3 regions of the Nostoc sp. DSM 114160 genome follow, and region 2 is predicted to be linked to each of the others. Evidence: riboswitches for the same ligand, from Rfam matches in the RefSeq annotation. Region 2 holds a riboswitch; each other region holds the start of a gene.
The links. A riboswitch is a leader RNA that binds a small molecule or an ion and turns the genes downstream of it on or off. The one in region 2 is predicted to bind cobalamin.
Positions count from the first base shown of each region.

Region 1: it holds a riboswitch for cobalamin, as region 2 does, so the genes downstream of both, NSTCB13_RS03225 (energy-coupling factor ABC transporter permease) here and NSTCB13_RS03910 (DUF1636 domain-containing protein) in region 2, are expected to answer to the same signal.
Region 3: it holds a riboswitch for cobalamin, as region 2 does, so the genes downstream of both, cobG (precorrin-3B synthase) here and NSTCB13_RS03910 (DUF1636 domain-containing protein) in region 2, are expected to answer to the same signal.

Region 1 is NZ_JBPFGO010000001.1:683,995-691,189, reverse strand. Features, by position in the region: gene cbiM (cobalt transporter CbiM) at 1-474, opposite strand, end outside; gene NSTCB13_RS03255 (hypothetical protein) at 523-729, opposite strand; partial or broken gene NSTCB13_RS03250 (chlorophyll a/b-binding protein) at 800-1,012, shown strand; gene NSTCB13_RS03245 (hypothetical protein) at 1,072-1,311, shown strand; gene NSTCB13_RS03240 (energy-coupling factor ABC transporter ATP-binding protein) at 1,490-2,320, opposite strand; gene cbiQ (cobalt ECF transporter T component CbiQ) at 2,295-3,107, opposite strand; gene NSTCB13_RS03230 (energy-coupling factor ABC transporter substrate-binding protein) at 3,104-3,406, opposite strand; gene NSTCB13_RS03225 (energy-coupling factor ABC transporter permease) at 3,393-4,169, opposite strand; cobalamin riboswitch at 4,196-4,335, opposite strand; partial or broken gene NSTCB13_RS03220 (transposase domain-containing protein) at 4,476-4,691, shown strand; gene NSTCB13_RS03215 (IS4 family transposase) at 5,223-6,590, opposite strand; gene NSTCB13_RS03210 (hypothetical protein) at 6,656-6,823, opposite strand; gene NSTCB13_RS03205 (hypothetical protein) at 6,960-7,082, opposite strand.
Region 2 is NZ_JBPFGO010000001.1:817,880-825,074, reverse strand. Features, by position in the region: gene NSTCB13_RS03915 (alpha-keto acid decarboxylase family protein) at 1-690, shown strand, start outside; cobalamin riboswitch at 1,176-1,350, shown strand; gene NSTCB13_RS03910 (DUF1636 domain-containing protein) at 1,373-1,789, shown strand; gene NSTCB13_RS03905 (cobalt-precorrin-6A reductase) at 1,792-2,529, shown strand; gene NSTCB13_RS03900 (PEP-CTERM sorting domain-containing protein) at 2,619-3,221, shown strand; gene NSTCB13_RS03895 (inositol monophosphatase family protein) at 3,958-4,827, shown strand; gene NSTCB13_RS03890 (GNAT family N-acetyltransferase) at 4,911-5,429, shown strand; gene NSTCB13_RS03885 (2-dehydropantoate 2-reductase) at 5,540-6,520, shown strand; gene NSTCB13_RS03880 (ABC transporter permease subunit) at 7,187-7,195, shown strand, end outside.
Region 3 is NZ_JBPFGO010000003.1:187,442-194,636, reverse strand. Features, by position in the region: gene arsB (ACR3 family arsenite efflux transporter) at 1-610, opposite strand, end outside; gene NSTCB13_RS25995 (ArsR/SmtB family transcription factor) at 806-1,132, opposite strand; gene NSTCB13_RS25990 (precorrin-2 C(20)-methyltransferase) at 1,214-1,918, opposite strand; gene NSTCB13_RS25985 (precorrin-8X methylmutase) at 1,921-2,547, opposite strand; gene cobG (precorrin-3B synthase) at 2,596-4,191, opposite strand; adenosylcobalamin-variant (AdoCbl-variant) riboswitch at 4,178-4,261, opposite strand; partial or broken gene NSTCB13_RS25975 (LLM class flavin-dependent oxidoreductase) at 4,603-5,971, opposite strand; gene ssuD (FMNH2-dependent alkanesulfonate monooxygenase) at 6,161-7,195, opposite strand, start outside.

The sequences.
Region 1 (7,195 bases), 130 kb from region 2:
GCGTCCAATAGCAAATCTCACTGTGCGATAGAGATAGTAACCGCCAAACGTACCAATTAATCCCATGTTAAAGATGTTGGCTCCTAACACGGTCAGTCCACCATCTTGAAACAGAACACCCTGCACAATGAACACTGCAACCATCACTAGCGAACCTGCCCAGGGCCCTAGTAAAGCTCCTGCCAGCGTTCCACCCAAAAGGTGTCCAGACGTACCTCCAGGAATCGGGAAATTAATCATTTGGGCTGCAAAAATAAAAGCTGCACAAACTCCCATTAAAGGTACGGCTCGTTCTTGGTATTCTGCCTGTGCTTGCCTTATAGCTAGTGCAATCAAACCGATAGCAATTATCCAGGTGACAAGGATAACAGGTAGATTCAAAAAGCCATCGGGAATGTGCATCGCTAAATGCGGCTGTATTATCCAGTACAGCCAGCCGAAGGACGAAATACCCGCGAACGCTACTATGTTCATAATTTAAGAAGTGTTCTTTGCAGCCAGATTATTTAAGGGTCTAGTTTTTTAGTAGACCATGTATTTTGTATAAACTTCAATCCGGTAGGGGGGCATAAAATTTGTAGTGCGATCGCCTACGGCGGACGCTTGCGCCATCAAAGTAATGGCAGCAACACGAAAAAATGATGCTTGCACACAAGCAATAATTGCTTTCTTTTCACAGATACGGTATCTACGATCTGATTTAGTACGGTTTACCGCACTTATTTGCATTGTCAAGTATTTGCAAAAAATATTCACATATAGTTATATTTAGTTACATAAACCAGCAAAGGAAAAAAACATGACTAGCAAAGGCTTCACCATCAACGAACTCGGTTAACTCAACAACTTTGCAGTTGAACCAAAAGTTTATGTAGACCAAACTCCAAGAGTTGGCTTTACCGAGTATGCTGAAAAACTCAATGGTCGTCTGGCAATGATTGGCTTCGTCTCACTTATCGCTGTGGAAGTAATCACCGGACACGGCCTGATTGGATGGCTGACAAGCTTGTAAATAATTTCGACTATTCAAAAATTACATTCAATCAACCCATAGAAAATTAAAGGAGAGTTATGAGAACTGATTTTGATTTCCCTAAACAAGATTTGATTGGCCCCGTTGTTTTCCGACCTGATTTCACCAACTTTGAGAAAATCAATCTTAACCAAGCTTGGTCATTGTTTTTCACCGCAGGTCAAGATGACAAAGCACTTGGACAAGAAATTGAATTAGGCAAGTTTTTTACTAACCTTTTAATTGCTGTAGGAGTAACAGGAATCCTTTGGGGAACTTTCTTCAGCAATTTGGGATAAGCAATTGTATAAGCGTGTTCAATCGAATAAATTCGCTTGAAGTCTTGGTAAACAAAACCAAGACTTCTTTTAAATATATAGTGATGTCTGAGTTTGAGGCTTGTTTCTGCTTCAAAAAGATTTAAGTCCTGATAGAAGCATTGTCTTTCATTATTGAAATTTTCTAACTGTAAAATTATTAAAAATTGCGAAATAATTCTACTATTCGTTGTTGCACTCGTTCTCTAACTACTCCTGACTCAGCAGATAACCCATTAAATAACATCTCATATATCAATGGTATGCCCAACTCTAACTCTTCTAAAAGTGTACGCTGGCTAAATATATCTTGGGGTTTGCCTTCTAAAATCAGTCGCCCTTTATCCATAACAAAAATCCAATCCGCCCACCGATAGACTAAATCTAAATCATGAGTTGCCATTATTAAAGTAGTGCCATCTTGATGAATTTTTTTCAGAGTTGCTATCAAATTACGAGTATGTTTGACATCTAAATAGGCAGTAGGCTCATCCAGCACTAATAGTTCTGGTTGTAGTACCATCACATCTGCAATAGAAACTCGCTTTTTTTGTCCCAAACTCAGATGATGTACTGGTCTTTGGGCTAAAATAGTTAGTCCAAATTCAACTAATGTTTGCTCTACTCGCTGTTGAATTTCCGATACTGGTAAACCCAAATTACACAAACCGTAAGATATATCTTCTTCAACAGTAGAAGCTACTAATTGTTGTTCTGGATCTTGAAATACTAACCCGACATTTTGCCTTAATTTAGCCAGATAATTCCGATTATAACTTAACGGTTCACCACGCCACCGAACAATTCCAGAATCAGGTTTATATAGACCATTAGCTAGTAAAAATAATGTTGTTTTACCACAACCATTCTGACCAATTAACGCACATCTTTTACCTAATGGAATGTTCAATGTTACACCATTCAAAGCTGATTGTTGTGCGCCAGGATAAGTATAATATACCTGCTCAAATTGAAGTAAATATTCCTGCATTCCGCCAAAAGTCCAATCCTATTAATACTACACAGCCGAAAATCGCTTCGATAATATACCGTAATTGAGGACGATAGCGACTCTGATGCCAAACTCGAAATTCACCAACAAAACCTCGTGCTTCCAGTCCCAGAGAGAACTGACTATATCGTTCTAAGGTTCGCTGTAATAGTTGTCCGATTAGTAGTGCTAAACTTTTCATTCCACTACGCCAAGTTCGGTAGCCACCACGGGAATTTTGTGCTGTCCATAATTCATTGGCTGTGTTCAGCAGGATGAAAATAAACCGATACATTAGCAATAATAAATCGGTTAACAGCACTGGGAATCGTAAGTAACGCAGAGTTTGTAATATCTCTATGAAAGGGACGGTCAACATGAGAAAATATAAGCAAGAAACAGAGGCTAATGCTCTGGTTAAAAGTCCCAATGCTTGGATACTGCCACTATGGCTGATATAAATATAGAAGTGTCCGAGAGTCAATCCATACCACGAATCTAATTTGACGCTTTGTAAATCAGGAATGGCAACTCCATTTACCATCAGGGCTGGTAAACTCGTCAAACAAAAAACTATGGTGAACGTTAACAACCGAAAATAAACTCCAGCCGGAATTCTTGCATAAATTACTGTCCAAATACTCATCCAAACTATGATTAAAATTTGTACTAGCGGATGGCTGGCAAGGGAAATAGCAAGAGTAGTAAATGCAAAAATTAGTTTATGTTCTGGTGGCAATCTCCGGAGTCTATTGGTATAAGCTAAAGTGTCTATTTGCAGGCTCATTCTTCACGTTTTTGTTGTTGGGAACGTCCTTTATACAACCCAATTGCATAACCGACTACTCCAGCACCTAAAGCTGCTTGTGAAGCAAATAATAAACTTTCTATTTCCCCACTAGCTGGTTCAAAAAATGATTTAAACCAGGGTTTATATCCAGGTTGGATTTCAGTAATTGCTTTTTCGGCTTTGTCATCGGAACCTGTAAATTCGCCACCACGGACAAATATTAACGGTACAACTGCTAAAGCTAATACAGCTACTACCAACAGCCAGTTACTCAACCCTTTTTTAGACTGATTCATTTCTTTGGGGTTCCCGTTTGATTAATTTCAGCAATTCCAACTCTTGAGGATTATAAGATTGCAGCCAGTTCCACACCAATACAGTTAGCAACCCTTCACTAATTGCTAAAGGGACTTGAGTTATGGCAAAAATCCCGGCGAACTTGGTAAATGAAGCGAGAAACCCACCAATAGGTGCAGGAAAAGCTAAGGCGAGTTGGATAGAAGTGATAACGTAAGTGAGTAAATCTGCGATCGCAGCCGCTAGAAATATGGCAATTTTTTGTTTACCACCCAACTTGATTGTCAGATTATATATCCAGTAAGCGGCAAATGGCCCGGCGATCGCCATCGAAAAAGCATTTGCACCTAGCGTAGTCAAGCCGCCATGCGCTAGTAACAAAGCTTGAAACAACAATACTAAACTACCCAAAACCGTCATAGTGAGGGGGCCAAACAGCACCGCACCTAACCCCGTCCCTGTAGGATGAGAACAGCTACCCGTGACGGAAGGGATTTTTAATGCTGACAGCACGAAAGTGAAAGCACCGGCCAGGCCTAGTAGCAGTTTTAGCTGTGGGTTAGCTTGGGTAATGCGAGTCAGACTACGCAATCCTAATAAAAAAAATGGTAATGCCACAATCCACCAAAAAATCGCCCACTGCACTGGTAAAAAACCTTCCATAATGTGCATGGCGTAGGCGGGCTTGGGTAAACCAACTACTAGATAAAAACTAATAACTCCCATCAGGCTTAGACTGACTAACGCCTGTTTTCTTTTCATAACCTGTACCTCGCAGATTTATGTAAACGAATTGATTCTAACCGGCGGGCATCCTGACTCACCTATTTTAGGTTCACAGTTGCGGGACAGTGCTGGATTTTCACCAGACTTTCCCCCTTGCGTCCGATGGCTGCTCCCCATCAGAACCGATTGGAGTAACTATATCACTATTACCAATTTTGAACAGCGATTTTTTCTTAATACAGCTGCCGCAATACGGTTCAGTTAAGGCTCAAACAGTTGTAAATTAGGTATTGTTTCCAAAAATGGAAATCAAGTACGGTGTATCTGAAAGTATTCTCATTAATGTATTACAAGATACAAAATACTGAGATATTCAAAGCAATAGAGATGGCTATTCCAGCAACTTCATCGAAGAAGCGATGCCTTCGGCAAGCCGCTAAGAGCGTCTACGCTAAAACTAAGGTCGAAGAGGAACGTCATCGCTCGTTACCAGCACAACTGGTAGTTTGCCTGATAATAGCAATAAGCCTGTGGTCGAGAGATTCAATGCGGGATGTACCTATTTTCAGGAGTGTCAGCTAAATGTAAAGATAAATATTTCTGAATAGTATTAATAATCAAACTATAGTAAATCTTAATCTTATATCATGTCTGGCTAATCACTTATGATTACCGGATCTGTGCAAAAATACCAAAAGTTTCTTTCCCCCTGCTCCCAGCAAGAACTGCCCTCTAAATGATAAGTCTTCAACCGGATATGATATTAAACGACCTTTCAGGGCTTCAATTCCAACTTTCATGACTATCACGCTGTTGAATGAGCATAGTCATTTGATAGTCAAAAGAGGCTTATAGAGCAATTCAGCTCCTTAGTACTACAAATGCCTAGAAGCTGAAACGCTTATATTATTTTACTTTTAAAATGGCTCAGGTCGGAGTTGAACCAACGACCCCAGGCTTATGAGTCCCTATGGAAAGCCAACTATATAAGGAGCTTCAGCTCCAGATATCTTATTTCATAGTCAGGTAATAGACACCCCCCATAGTTAATAATCGAATGGCACTAAGAAAAGCGGAAACGCTTATCAATTAAGCAGTTTGCAATTGTTTGCGTAATTCATGCCGGGGTTTGGTCATTAAGGGGTAGGCTTTGGGGCGACGTTTACGGACTCGTGGTTGATTTCTAGCTGGGCGGTCAGGAACAGCCTTGTGAGCAATAACTTTGAGTAAAGTGCGATAAATTTGGTGCCGTTTTTGAGAAGTTGCTGCTATAAGAGAGGGAATAAAGTTAATTAAATGGTGGCGAGTACCTTGCAGTGATAGGCGATTTGGAGAGGTAGTATAAGTAGTTCCAGCCGACCACATTAAGCTACGAAGTAGATTGTAAGCCAGCAAATAAACGTAAATTTCTTTGCGGATCATCGAAGGTGTTTTACATCGCAGAATATCCATACCCAAGGTAGTTTTGAGATGTCTTAAATTTAGTTCAACATCCCAGCGTTGTCCGTAAAGCCCAACAATTGCCAGAGTAGAATAAGAAGATCCATCTAAAAGAGTGGTAATTAAGCTAACTTGTTGAGTCCGAAAACCAGGAATAACAATATAATAGTAAATCTCTCGCACAGTTATGGAAGGAGGTAAAGCATTAAATTCATCTTTATCCAATCCTTTTGGGCAAGTTTTCGGCTTATACCAAGTAACTAATTTGTCGCAATCTCCAACAATTTTACCTTTTCGCATAGTTGTTGTGCGAGATTGATGTTTACGAAACACGGCATCACAATTAAACTTTTTGATACTAAACATATCGGCGTAAGCACAAAAAGCTCTATCCCCTACAAGCACATCATTAGGTTTGAGAAAACTGTACAGAATTCTTGCTAATTTAATATCATGAGTGTTCAGAACATCTATGCACAAGGCAACGGCAGCTCCCGTTAATAAACTGAATATCACACCAATTTTGGCAATTGGGAATCCACATTCCGGCTTTTGACTACTGGGTTGTGGGTATTCTTTTTGGTTTTCTACAGTGTCAGGCATAGAGACCGTCGAGCCGTCTATCACCAAAATATTTCGACCACACCATAGATGTTCTTGGGTTACTTTCTCTTCCAGTTTTTGTGCTGAATAATTGAAAACTTTTTCTAACAATTTTTCTGGTAATCTTGCCCGTGCTTGGCAGTAAGCACTCGTATCTGTTGAGGGAACTTCTACTTCTGACTCAGCCAAATGTGCAATTATTTTACTCACAGCATTATTACAAGTTTTGTCTGTATCTAATACTTGAGATAAAAATGCCCATAAAGTTACGAATGGGTCAAACAACCGTTTTTTGTATTTAATTTTTAGCTCCGAGATTGCAAGTCTTATCACAGACTCTGGCAATAGTTCTTTAAACGGTAGTCCCAAACTTTGGCTAAATTTATCCTTGAGGATTTGTACTCGTAGTGTCACAGTAGTATTTATGATGTTTGCTTGCTCGTCTCAAGGAAAGTATTTCATGAACGAGTAAGCTTTTCCTACCTAAAATTTTTTTGGACAACCCGTACATTTTTGCACTGTCTGGAGTCAACCATAGCGTAGTTTACCGCCGCAGGCATCCCAACAAGGCGGGCGGTTACGCCGGGAGCAAACTTCATTAGCGATCGCAACACTTCATCAAGAACAATCGCCTGCCCCGTCGCCACACTGCTTAATAGCTTTGAAATCTGTAGCGCCTATCCTGTATAGCTTAGAGCTTTTCTTAGTGCCATTCAGCTAAGAACTGTTGTCTTAATGTTTCTGATTTTAATATACCTTCTAAATCTGATGGGATAGTACTCATTAGTCATCATCCCCCAACTCATATTCAACTTCTACATCAGCAGGTTTGAGAGCTAATAGGTCATCTAACTTAGCATCAGGGTTAGCAGATAAATAACCTCTGACCATATCTTGAATTAACATCTTAGGATCAACACTTATCTGTTCATATAAAGATTGAAGAATAGCTTCATTCTCATTTCTGTCACGTAGGTCTTTTCTAGTTGTTAAAGTAGAATTAATCTGAGCCTGATGAA
Region 2 (7,195 bases):
TTAAGCCAACGGTTGCAGCACCGCGATCCTCAAACGCTTTACTTCAAATCAGCAACAGAGAATTTAGATCCTGGTTTTATAGAGCCTATCGTTGGCGACTCTTCGGCACCGATTTCGCAGCAACATTTTTGGTATAGATTTGCTCATTTTCTCCAAGAAGATGACATTATTGTTGCCGAGACTGGAACTTGTTTGTTTGGCGCTTCTACCGTTCCTTTACCAAAAGGAGCTACTTTCGTTGGGCAAGTACTTTGGGGATCGATTGGTTACTCTGTTGGTTCATTACTTGGTTGTGCGTTGGCGAAGCCCACCGCAGGTATCGCTGCATCACAACGTCGCTCTATCCTACTAGTTGGTGACGGGTCTTTCCAAATGACTGCACAAGAACTTTCAACCATCTTACGCTATAATCTAAAACCGATTATTTTTTTACTCAACAATGATGGATATACTATAGAGCGTGATATTCACGGTGAACGTATGCCCTATAACGACATTCAACCTTGGAATTATCATCAGCTTCCTGAAGTTTTCGCTGGCAATGCCTGGGCAATTAAAGTTAGTACCGAATCCCAGTTAGACAAAGCATTACAAACAGCTCAACAAAACCATGACCAACTTGCTTTTATTGAGGTTGTCATGGATAAAATGGACAGCCCAGAGGTTCTGTTGAAAATGTTACAACAATAAAGCAACATACTGCCTCATCAACTTACATCTAGTTCTCTACCTTGGCTTGATTTATTAGGTACAGAATACGGCGATGCTTTGTGTTGTTCGCTCAAAATTGTAGATGTCCACCCCTTAAGTTCTAACTGATACAGTTAAAGTAACGTGAGTTCGACAAGCCCTTTTTTGACCTCTCCCCCAACCCCTCTCCGAGACGGAGAGGGGAGCCAAAACCCTAATCTTTCGTAGCTCCTCCCTTTGCCTGTGGGAGAGGGAGGTTGTCCGGGAGAAGTTCATCGAACTCCTAAGAAACAAGGCAGGAGGCAGGAGGCAGAAGTTAGAGGGGAAGAGGATTTGACTTGTTTCTTTCGCCCTTCCCGCAGGTGCGCCTCCGTTGGAGACTCACGTTAAAGTAGTCAAGATGCACAGTATTTTATCTAGTTGTCGTCCAGTTTGAGCGTGAGCGCAAAGTTTGCTGTTTCGTATTCTCCGATAACCCTAGTGTATGATCGATAAGGTTATTCGGTTCTGGTGGGAGTCAGCCACCAGAGGTAACGGGGAAAGTTCGGTGCAAATCCGGCACTGTCCCCCCGCAACTGTGAACTAATTTGAGATTCAGGAACTAAATCGAAAATCTCAAATTGAGTGAGTCAGGATGCCCGCCGAAATAGATTTATTAGTTTCACATATCTGCGAGGTACAGATGACTACGACTGTAAATATTTCCCCAACCAGTCCAATGGAAGTTGCTGAACATACTTTATTTGTTTGCAAAACCTGTGCCAGTGTTTGGCAAAATGGAAAACGCTTAGGTGAAAGTGGTGGTGAAAAACTTTTACACCAACTTCAGCAGCTGGCACAAGATTGGGAGTTACGAGATCGATTCCCGATTCAGGAAGTTGAATGCATGAGTGCTTGTAATCGTTCTTGTGTAGTTGCCTTTAGTGCCAAAGGCAAATTAACATATTTATTTGGTGATTTAGCCGTTGATGGGAGTGCGTCTGCGGTATTGGAATGTGCTAGTCAATACTATGCTAAAGCAGATGGTTTGCTGCCTTGGTCAGAACGTCCAGAAGCGATGAAAAAGGGGATTTTAGCAAAAATTCCACCTTTATCTTAATGATGCGCGTTTTGATTCTGGGTGGGACGGGTGATGCAGCAGAATTAGCTGCCAAAGTTACGACTATCCAAGGGTTAGAAGTAATCACCTCTCTAGCTGGCCGCACCCGCGAACCGTCAGTACCGCTGGGCGATTTACGGGTTGGAGGCTTCGGCGGTGTGGCTGGATTGGCTAGCTATCTGCGAGTCATGCAAATCGACTTATTAATTGATGCAACCCATCCTTTTGCTAGTCAGATTTCCTGCAATGCGGCAGATGCAGCAACGGAAGTTGGAGTCCCCCGTTTGATGTTAATCCGTCCGCCTTGGGAAAAAGAAAGTGGCGATCGCTGGATTGAAGTTGACAGCGTTGCAGCCGCAGCAACCGCGCTGCAAAATCAGTCAGAGCGAGTGTTTTTGACAGTTGGTAAACAGGAACTCGCCGCTTTTGCTCATTTGGAGAAAATTTGGTTTTTGATGCGGATGATTGACCCTCCTAGCGATGATGCTTTAGTACCGCCGGGGATCGTATTGTGCGATCGCGGCCCTTTTACTCTCAATAATGAAAGACAAATTCTGATTCAGAATAACATTGATACCATCGTCAGCAAAAATAGCGGTGGCGATGCCACAAAGCCCAAGATAATTGCAGCGCGAGAACTCGGCGTAAAGGTTGTGATGGTAAATCGTCCAGCGATCCCGCCAGGGGAGCAGGTTAGTAATGTTGATGCTGCTTTGGCGTGGTTATGCAATCGCTGCTAAGGAAATAGCCAAGATTGATAATACTATCTTTCCTTCCGTATAATACACGGGAGCCTTCTACAAGATCCGCGATCGCAGTAACGACTTCCATGAAAAATCTAACTCTATCTGCCATAGCCCTCGTCACCACATCTGGATTAGTTTTCGGGACAATGCCATCTGCTTCTGCTTTAAGTTGGAGTTGGAATTATTCTGGTACTGGCATAGAGGCGAATGGTACTTTCACCACTAATGACACCCCTAATGATTTGGGTTTTTACTTAATTACTGGAATTACTGGTACGCGAAATGGTGAAACAATTACTGGTTTGCAACCCGCTGGGACTCCGATCCCAGGAAACGAACCTTTTAATGTTGATAATTTAATTAGTCTTAATACTCAGCAGTTAACAGGTGATGGTTTTGGGTATTCCACTTCGGGAGGAAACTATTCTAGTCCATTTTTTGCGAGTTTTTTGCCGACACCAGGTTATTTAGAGGTATTTTCTGCGCCGCCAATCATACCAGGTTTTGAAAATTTAGGATTAGAAGATAGTGAGTTACCTATTAGTTTTTCTGCAACTATAGTCACTGTTCCTGAACCTACTTCTATCCTGAGCTTACTCATTCTTGGTACTCTTGGCACATTTTCAGTACTCAAAGGCCACAATCTATCCAAATTTACTCAGAAGAAACTCGAAAAAGTTTCCTAAAACCATCAATAACAATTCAAAATTGTACCCTTATAGGGATCTTGCTACGCGTTTATGTGGCGGCCAAGATGCCATTGGTGTCAACTTAAGTTAAAAAGCCTTTTCAAATCTCGTTTCCAGCCTAGAGGCTGGAAATGTTGCTCTTGGCGGCTCTGCCGCCAGCAAGGGAGGCGGAGCCTCCTTGACGGCATTCCCAGTCGGAGACTGGGAACGAGACAATATCTAAAAGCTGGTTATAGGCTGACTTTCACGTTAAGTTGACACCAATGGCAAGATGCTCACCCCACAATATTGGATAATTTATTTCTTGGAGTTCCCTTAACAATGCAAGCCACCGCATTAACAATGTAAGCCACCGCATTAACAATGCAAGCCACCGCATTAACAAGGCCGCCGATCCATTAACAATGCAAGCCGATGCATTAACAAGGCCGCCGATCCATTAACAATGCAAGCCGATGCATTAACAATGCAGCTGCCGCATTAGCATTGTAGGGTATGGTCAAATTTAATTCGCGATTAATTAATGAAATACTGTACTAAGTGTTGACGTTCGGTCTTAGACTCTTAAATTTACTAGAAAACTTGCGATTTTTCTATGGTTCATTGAAACATACAGATTAAAGTAATATAGCAACGGTGGTATCATTGCATCCAAATGATACCGTAATTTTGTCTAGATATAGAATTCTATCGCCTGCTGACGATAGACTATTTCTAAAAGGAGTTTGCTGCAATGTCCACAACACCAACTACTCGATTAATTTTAGAGACTTTACTTCCCCATCTGAAAGTAGCAGCAGCCTATGCCCATTTTCTACAACCAAAAATTGCTGCACTTCCTGCCAAAGAACAAGCAAACAACTTTTTTAGTGCCGCCCTTACTGATGCAGATGTGGCTATTCAAAATCTAGTAGAAGTAGTATTACTAGGAACTTTTCCAGATATTCGCTTTTATGGTGAAGAATATGAAAGTTCTAATAATACCAAATATTTTCGCGCTATCGAACTCGGTTCAGAAGGTGATTACTTAGTAACACTTGACCCGATTGATGGTACGAAGTTTTATATGGATGGACATTCTAATTACCAAATTATTCTCAGTATTCTAAATGCGGATGACTTTGAAGCAGTAATTGCCATTTCTCCTGCCCAAAACGTTTATTTTTACGCCCTTCGAGGTGAAGGTGCTTTTAAAGGCACGCTAGACATGAACTTAGAAGCCTGTGCCCCATTAGATATAACATCCGCCAAACCTTCTATTTTATTGGGATGGGGAATGAATTCCATCGCACATTTATTAAAAGATCGATATAAAGTAATCGATATAGCGAATGATTACTCTAGTGATATTCAAATTCCCAATCTCAATGGTATTCTCAGTGGCGATTTGAGTGGAGCAGCGATTAAATCGGGCAAATTTCTTGATAGTGCTGCACTCGCTTTTATTGCAAAAGAGGCTGGCTGGATTGTAACTACTCTGGACGGTTCGACTTTACCGCCACTGCATACTTGTCAAAATTATAGTATGCCTGGATTGATTGTAGCTGCCTCAAAATCTGTTTATCAAGACCTGCTGTCAGCGCTGCAAAGCGTAGCTGTTTGAGGGTTAATCAATATCGGGTACTGTTACATTCACAGATTGATGTTGAAGGTAAGCTAGTCGAAGGTATTCGGTCTAGATCGCAAATGAAAATGTACTCTCAACGACTCTGTTTAGAACCACTAGAACCATATCATGCCGAACTGCTTTTTAATGGATTACAGAGTGCTAGTATATACAAGTTTATTGAAGATGTGCCGCCACAAAGCGTTCAATTGCTTCGCGATCGCTACGTGGTTTTGGCACGTCGTCAATCACCGGATGGAACGGAGATTTGGTTGAACTGGGCTGTCTGGTCTATTGTGGAGAAATGCTACGTTGGATATGTTCAAGCAACAATTACTATAGATAATAGTGCAACGCTTGGATATGTATTTTTCCCTAATTTCTGGGGAAAAGGTTATGCGCTCGAAGCGGTGAAGTGTATGATTAATTATTTAGTTGAGACATACAAAAATCTTGATTTTAGTGCTGACGTTGATGTAAAAAATCACCGTTCTATTGCCTTACTACAGAATCTAGGGTTTGTCAGATCGACATTTTTTAAAAATATTGAGTCTAACCAAGATGAATTCAACCACGAAGTACAGTACCGCAAACATTGATAGATAATTAATTCAGATAATACCACTTTCTATAAATCTCACCCCGCTTTTTGCTGAGGGTAAAAGCGACTGGATACCGTATTCCACGACTTAATAATTCTTTTGAACAAATGAAAATCTGTATTGTTGGCGCGGGTGCGATTGGTGGATATTTAGGGGCGAAATTGGCACTGGTAGGTGAAGAGGTGACATTAATCGCGCGTGGTTCTCATTTGGAGGCAATTCAAAAAAATGGGCTGAAGTTACTTATGGCAGATGGTTCTAGCCAAATTGCTACTCCATTTCTGGCAACTAGCGATATCCAGTCAGCAGGGGCGCAAGATGTAGTAATTTTAACTGTGAAGGCTCACAGTGTAGCCGCGATCGCACCTTTTCTCCCAGCACTCTACGATGCTCAAACAATGGTGGTGACAGCCCAAAATGGCGTTCCTTGGTGGTACTTTCGTCAGCATGGCGGTGAGTTTGAAGGTACGCGGATTCAATCTGTCGATCCAGATGGGATTATTGAAACTAGTATCGGTGCTGAACGCGCCATCGGTTGTGTTGTTTACCCGGCAACTGAGATAATTGAACCAGGTGTAATTAAACATATTGAAGGCGATCGCTTTACTCTGGGTGAAATCAACGGTAGTAAAAGCGATCGCATCCAATTATTGGCACAAACTTTAAAACAGGCAGGATTCAAAGCACCAATCCGCAATCAAATTCGCACGGAAATTTGGATCAAGTTGTGGGGAAATGTGGCATTTAATCCCATCAGTGCCTTAACTGGTGCGACTCTAGAGGATATTTGCCGCTATCCCCTCACCCGCGAACTAGCGCGACAAATGATGAGTGAAACTCAAGCGATCGCAGAAAACTTAGGTATAAAATTTGGCATCACTTTAGAACAGCGAATTAATGGCGCAGAAAACGTTGGCGCACACAAAACCTCAATGTTACAAGATATTGAAGCCGGACGCGCTACGGAGATAGATGCGATCGTTGGCGCGGTGGCAGAATTGGGAAAACTTACTCAAATTCCCACACCTTATATTGATGCAATTTATGCCAGCGTTAAGCTGCTGGAAGCGACTAAAGTCAGAATTTGACAGTCCCGAAGTTTTCATGGGATTAAGGGACTTCCAAGTAATAAAATATCACAATATTTCTTGTGGGATAAACATCTTGCCAGTGGTGTCAATTTAAGCTCAAACTCCCTTTCAAACCTCGTTTCCAGCCTCTGGCTGGAAATGCAACTCAAAAGCGGCTCTGCCGCAAGTCTTGAGGCAGAGCCTCAACGACGAACATCCCCAGTCGGAGACTGGGAACGAGACAACCGAGACAATATCTAAAAGCTTGTTCTCGGCTGGCTTTCACGTTAAGTTGACACCAATGGCATCTTGCCCGTCCCCTGTGAATTGGGCGCTCATGTTGCCCACCCCACAAGATTGAATAATTTATTGGAGTTCCCTAAGCAGAGACTTTACCATGCATTAATTAGGGCTTGTAAGTCGATGCATTGGCATAACAAGTCGATGCAATGGCATAACAAGCCGATGCAATGACATAACAAGCCGATGCAATGACATAACAAGCCGATGCAATGGCATAACAAGCCGATGCAATGGCATAACAAGTCGATGCAATGGCATTGCAGAGCAAGAAGTGGGGAAATATTTAGAAAATTTGTGTGTACACCATAGCCATTTAGCGGTCATGATATCACAGGTATTATTTGCTCGATTGATGTAGCAGTTTAAGGTGCGGAATATTTTATGAAGAAA
Region 3 (7,195 bases), on a different contig from region 2:
TGAAAAATCCAGCTAAAAACGGAATACCAAGATAGATAAACACACTTTGGGCAATCTCAGCAATACTGACATGAACAACACTACCTTGTAAGCCAAATAGTGGCGGCAGTACAGTAATGAAAAACCAGGCATAAGGACTATAAAAGATGACTTGAAAGATGCTGTTAAAGGCAACCAATCCAGCCGTGTACTCTGTATTAGCTCGTGCCAAGTCACTCCATACAACTACCATTGCAATACACCGGGCTAATCCAATCAAAATCAATCCCGTCATGTATTCTGGATAACTGTGTAAGAAGATAGCTGCCAGAGCAAACATCAAAATTGGCCCAACGATCCAATTCTGAATTAGTGAAACACCAAGAATTTTTCCGTTGCGAAATACATCGCCTAATTCTTCATACCGCACCTTGGCTAAGGGCGGATACATCATCAGAATTAACCCGATGGCGATCGGTATATTGGTTGCTTCCACCTGGAACTGATTGATAAAGGCTTCTACTCCAGGAAAGAAATAGCCTAGACCAACGCCGATCGCCATTGCTAAAAAAATCCACAAGGTTAGAAAGCGGTCAATAAAGGAGAGGCGTTTTGAAGTTTTTTTGTTCATTACAATTAACCCCATACATGAATGCAGGAGCTTTCAGCAGGAATTTCAGATTATTCAATCCAACATCCAAAATTGAAAATCTAAAATTCGTGAGTTATATCAAGAGTATATCTCCATCATTTCAAAAAAAATTGATTTATCAATGCCTATAAAACTAAAATTAAACAAAATATGACAAAAAAAATTGATGAATATTTAAGGTTCGCAGGGGGGACGAATAGGTAATATGGGGCTAAAACGGCGGAATTCTGCTAAATATAGCTCTAAGGCAGCAAACTGCGGTAGATTGAGGCTGTAGTAAATCCAGCGCCCTTCTTGACGAGCGCGAACTAAACCCGCTTCTTTCAGGGTTTTGAGGTGAAAAGACAGTTTAGATTGAGTGGTTCCCAGGTGGTCGCATAGGTCACAGACGCATAGTTCTTGAGAGCGCAGCAGTTCTAATACCTGAATCCGTAGAGGGTCAGACAGGGCATGAAAGCCAGCAGCGATCGTATCAGGAGTGAAGGTGCTATTAAAAGCCATCAACTTTTCTTGAAGTATTTCTTTATGGTAAAGTCTCAATCATCGGTTAAATAATACCTTAACTAAAAAGAAAAGGTCAGTCTATAGTCGATTCTTGGTGGGAATCACAATCATTGAGAAATAGGGTACCTCGGCTGGATCGACTTCATCTAGGGGGATGATGCGTTGCTGTGATGTTGATGCCCGCTCAATATATCTTGCCCGTGATGCTAGGCCTAATTTATGCAAGATATCTCGTACTTTGGTAAAGTGACGACCTAGTTTCATAATTGCGGCGGCGTCGGTCATCAGCAGATGTGTAGTCAGTTCTTCTGCTGGCAACGGGGCGGGTAAGACTGTGAGAATATCAGTATAGTATGTGAAAGGTACACCCAAGGCTACCGGACAAGCCATCAGCGAGGAAACTCCGGGGACAACTTCTGTTTCGTACTGGTCGCATAACCGCGTGAACACGTACATGAACGAACCATAGAAAAATGGATCGCCCTCGCATAATACTACAACATCTCGACCTGCTGCTAAATGGTCAGCGATTGGTTGAATTTCCTGGTCATAAATAGACTGGGCCTTTTCTGGTTCCAAAGCGCGGGGGAGGTGAAATAGTACTTCGATTTGATTGCCAGGAAGATACTGCGCCACGATCGCTCTAGCAATACTTTCTTTATCTGTGGCTGATTGATAGGCTACCACAGGAGCCGCACGTAATAGCCGCAGTGCTTTGATGGTCAATAGTTCGGGATCGCCTGGACCGATACCAATTCCATAAAGACGACCTTTGGGTTGCATATTCATTCTTCCTCCGTTGCCAGGGCGTTAACTGCTGCTGCCGCGATCGCACTTCCACCGCGCCGACCGTGTAAGGTTAAAAATGGTACATTTCTGCTATCTGCTGCCAGTGCGGCTTTTGATTCTGCTGCACCGACAAACCCCACTGGAAAGCCTAAGATAATTGCAGGTTTGGGCGCTCCTTCATCGAGCATTTCTAACAATCGGAACAGGGCTGTGGGCGCATTTCCAATTGCGATTACCGAGCCTTTTAGGTGCGATCGCCATAATTCAAGAGCTGCCGCCGACCTGGTAGTACCCATACGCTGGGCAAGTTCTGGTACTTCTGGCTCGTTGAGGGTACAGATAACTTGATTGTTTGCAGACAACCGCCGTCTGGTAACGCCATCGGCAACCATGCGGCAATCGCACAGTATTGGCGCTCCATTTGCCAGTGCTGCTCTTGCGGATTGTACTGCTGTTGGTGAATATCCCAAGTCAGTGACAATATCCGTCATCCCACAGGCATGAATTAGACGTACAGCAACTTTTGCTACATCGGGTGGCAACACATCTAAGTTCGCTTCTGACCGGATGATTGCAAAAGAATTACGGTAAATTTCGTTGGCATCTCGGATATAGTCGGGCATTCAATTTGGGATTTTAAATTTGGGATTAATATATAAAAATCAAAAGGCTTAGATTGCCGACTTCTCTAAAAAGTTGGGAATCTTTTTGTTCGCAATTGATTGAGGGATTATATTAAATAATTGCTGTAATTGTTCCAGTGCAAATCGATTAGCAAATTCTCCAAAGGACTCATTAGAATTTAAGCGTTGAATTTTATATACATATAGCATCCGCCCTATTAATGCAGGTAGTTCGGCAAAAGTTACATATTGATATAGTTCGCGTCCGAATTTCTGATTGCTGTCACCAACATAAACGTGATAGCCTTCCACAGTTCTATTTTCAGCCTCAATGGTGACGCCGAGGAGAGTAATATCACTTTTGCTGTGCTGGGCACAAGATTTTTCGCAGCCAGTGAAGTGGATATTAACTGGGTAATCGAGAGTAACGCGAGTTTTAAGATACTCTGCCAATGCCAACGCATGACTTTTAGTGTCAGTGGCAGAAGCAGCGCAACCTTTTTTTCCCGAACAGGCAACTAATCCACCCTTGATGTTGTTTGCAGAGGAATCTAATTCTAATAAAGCAATTTCACTTTGGACATCAGCAACCCATTGCTGAGGAATATCTGTAAGGAGCAAATTTTGCCAAGGGGTTAGCCTAAGAGTTCCACTACCGTATTTTGCCGCTAAATCTGCTAAACCCCGCATCTGTCTACTTTCCAATCGACCAAGGGGCAAGACGACACCAATGTAAAATAAGCCTTGCTGACGTTGGGGATGAATGCCAATATGCTGATATTTCTCCCCCTTCCCTTGTAGGGAAGGGGGTTGGGGGGTTAGGTCTTTTCTGATTTCAGTGTACAAAAGAGAAAAAGGTAAACGCTGCTCAACTTCTTGGAGATAATTTTCACAACCCAAAGTATTCAATAACTCTCTCAAACGTGGCCGGCGCTTACTCGTAGTATGACTATAAGCTAGATAGACATCTGCCAAAGCTGCTAAGACGGGCAAACATTTTTCTGGTGGTAGTAAAATTCCTGTATCGCTGGGGGGTTGACCCTTCTCACCAACACTGAGAGAGAGCCGAAAATAAACATTATCGTTAAGTAAGACAGCTGCAAAGGCGATATCATTCAAGCGATCGCCCACCTGAATTATCCCACCACCATCAAAGCAAACGCTAAATTTGGCCGACAGTCTCGAAAGCGCCGGATGTGCAGCAATATAATCATCCCAACCTTGAACAAAAGGGCGAGTATCGATTAATTCCTGGGGGTCGATACCAGCAGTTGGACTGGTCATAATATTGCGGATTTGGTCTACAACAGTATTGTCAGAACCCAATCCCATATTTTGGAGGTATTTCAGAACCTCAGCATTTATCCCCGTGCGGATTTCACGGACTTGCAGGTTAGCTCGATTAGTCACATCTAGATAGCCGCCACCGTACTGTTCTGCTATATCTGCGATCGCACGGCACTGCTGACTAGTAATAATTCCACCTGGTATTCTAACGCGAGATAATATCCCATCTGCGGCAGGAGTAGCATAAAACAAGCCGGGACAAGTGGCAAATCCAGAAACCAATTTTAGAACTCCTTCCCCGTGCAACGCAGGGAGTAGACGGTGAGTGTGTCTTGAGGACATCCTGAGAGTTGGCATTCTGACTTGGGTCATCCCATCACAGCTGCGGCACAGTCCCGGAATTTCACCGGAGTTTCCCAACTCTCAGCTTTAGTAATTTAGACTTTGTTGAGGTTATAGATATCAACCAGACATCATCCAGATAATCATTTTACATTACTATGGCGATAAATTTTAACTGAGCTTATCCACTACCGATCGCAAGATATAGTTCTTGAAGCTAATCTATAAATTGAATTTAGTCATGGCTCAGGCAGGAATGCTTGCAATACGGTTCGGTTAAAGGGGAAAGGGGAAAGGGGAATAAAAAACCTTTAACCGCAAACCCATTTCCCTTTTCCCCAAAGCTAATTCTGAGTTCAAAATGCTTATCCTAACTGTATTGGGAATGCTTGAGCCTTTTTGCTGAAAAACTTGCTTTAGAAAAAGTTAGGCGATCGCCGCTTCACGAGTAGCAACTTTGCTAAACTGATTTACTGGACGAGGTAAACCAAGATTTTCGCGCAGGGTTCGTGCTTCATACTCTGTACGGAACAGACCGCGACGTTGCAATTCAGGAATTACCAAGTCTACAAACTCATCCAATCCTCCCGGCAACCAGGGCGGCATAATATTAAAGCCATCTGCCCCGCCATTGACAAACCAATCTTCTAGCTGATCGGCAATTTGTTCTGGTGTGCCTAGAATCTGACGATGCCCACGCGCTCCAGCTATCGACAAATACAGTTGTCGAATCGTGAAATTTTCTCTCTTAGCTAGGTCAATCAGAAGTTGCTGACGGCTTTTACCCCCGTTAGTCTCTGGTAGCTCTGGCAACGGCCCGTCCAATGGATAGCCGGATAGGTCAAATCCACCGATCATTGAGCCAAGCAAATTTAAGCCGACCACCGGATCGATCAACTCCTGAATTCGATCGAATTTGTCCTTAGCTTCTTGCTCAGTTTTGCCGATAACTGGGAATACACCTGGCATAATCTTAAGATGCTCAGGTGAGCGCCCGTATTCAGCCAGTCTCCCCTTCACATCTTGATAAAAAGCCTGAGCTTCTGCCAAGGGTCTGCTGGGCAGTGAAAATTACCTCCGCCGTTTGTGCAGCCAGATTCTTACCATCCTCGGAAGACCCAGCTTGAATAATCACCGGATAACCCTGGATAGGACGCGCCACATTTAGGGGACCGCGTACTGAAAAATGTTCGCCTTTGTGGTTGGGAACGTGCAGTTTATTTGGATCGAAGTAAATACCCGATTCCTTATCATGTAAGAAGGCGTCGTCCTCCCAACTATCCCAGAGTTTCGTGACTACATCCACAAACTCTTTCGCACGCTGATAACGTAGGGTATGTTCCATGTGCTTTTCCCGATTGAAGTTCAGCGCTTCAGCTTCAGTAGCAGAAGTTACAAGATTCCAACCTGCACGGCCACCGCTAAGATAATCTAATGATGCAAACTTGCGGGCGAGGTGATAAGGCTCGTTGTATGTAGTCGATACTGTCGCTGTCAAACCAATGTTTTCCGTTACTACAGATAAAGCCGACAACAGGGTGAGAGGTTCAAAGTGGACGAGTTTGCCATTTCGGCTCAAAAGGTCGGCGCTTTGATTGCGGTCGCGCACAGCCACACCGTCGGCAAAGAAAATCATGTCAAATTTGCCGCGTTCTGCCGTCTGTGCCAGCTTTTTATAATGCTGAAAGTTCAAACCAGCATTAGCTTGCGCTTCGGGGTGTCGCCATGATGCTACGTGATGACCAGTACTGGGCAAGAATGCGCCTAGTCTAAGTTGAGGTTTTTTCGTACTCATGCTTTTTTCTGTAAAATCGTTGTGTTTTTAAACGCATAGGCACGCAAAGTTAAGCCAGTGCGTTGCGCGGGTTCCCCGCGTTGTAGCAACTGGCGTAGCGCAGAGGAATGCAGAGTTTTGCCGAATTTATGCAATGTTGTACTAAGGTGTTATGAGTTAAATCACGTTAGTTTTTGGATTTTGAATTGCTTACACTGGCTGGGGTTTGAGTAAATCTGTTTTGGTAACAAATTCACTGAATGTACTTGCAACCTGCTGCGGTAATGCGATGCCTGGTGTTTGCACTGGTAAGCGAGGAAACAGTAATTCTGCGACTCGATAGGCTTCTTCGAGATGGGGATAACCTGAGAAAACGAAGGTATCAATTCCTAAATCGGCATATTCCAGCATCCGCGCTGCAACTGTGTCTGGATCTCCGACTAAGGCAGTCCCAGCGCCGCCACGTACTAAGCCAACACCTGCCCATAAGTTGGGGCTAATTTCTAGGTTTTGGCGTTCGCCTTTATGCAGTTGAGCCATCCGGCGTTGTCCTTCTGATTCCGATTCAGAAAACCGCTGATGTGCAGCTGCTATGGTTTCATCATCGACATACTGAATCAGTTCATTAGCTGCATCCCAAGCTTTTTGCGTAGTTTCGCGGACTATGACGTGCATCCGAATCCCAAAACGTACCGTTCTACCTTGTTCTGCTGCTAATCGGCGTACTTTTGCAATCTTTTCGGCAACTCGATCTGGTGGTTCACCCCAAGTTAAATACACATCAATGTGTTTGGCAGCAACTTGGAGCGCCGCATCTGAAGAACCGCCAAAATACAAGGTGGGATAAGGCTTTTGTACGGGAGGAAATTGGAGTTTTGCGCCTTGAACTTTGAGATGGCGACCACTATAGGTTACTTCTTCACCTTGCATGAGCGATCGCCAAATTGTCAAAAACTCATCTGTCAGTTCATAACGCTGGTCACGATCTAAGAAAATCCCATCTTTTGCAAGTTCTTTGGTGTCGCCACCAGTGACAACATTCAGAATAATTCGACCATTAGAAATCTGGTCAAAAGTCGCAGCCATTCTCACTGCTAAAGAAGGCGACATAATTGCCGGACGAAAGGCTACAAGAAACCGTAAGCGTTCTGTAACTGAAATTAATGAAGTAGCGACAATCCAAGTATCTTGTTTTTGTCCGGTACCAATCAACATCCCGCCATAGCCCAATTTATCAACAGCTTG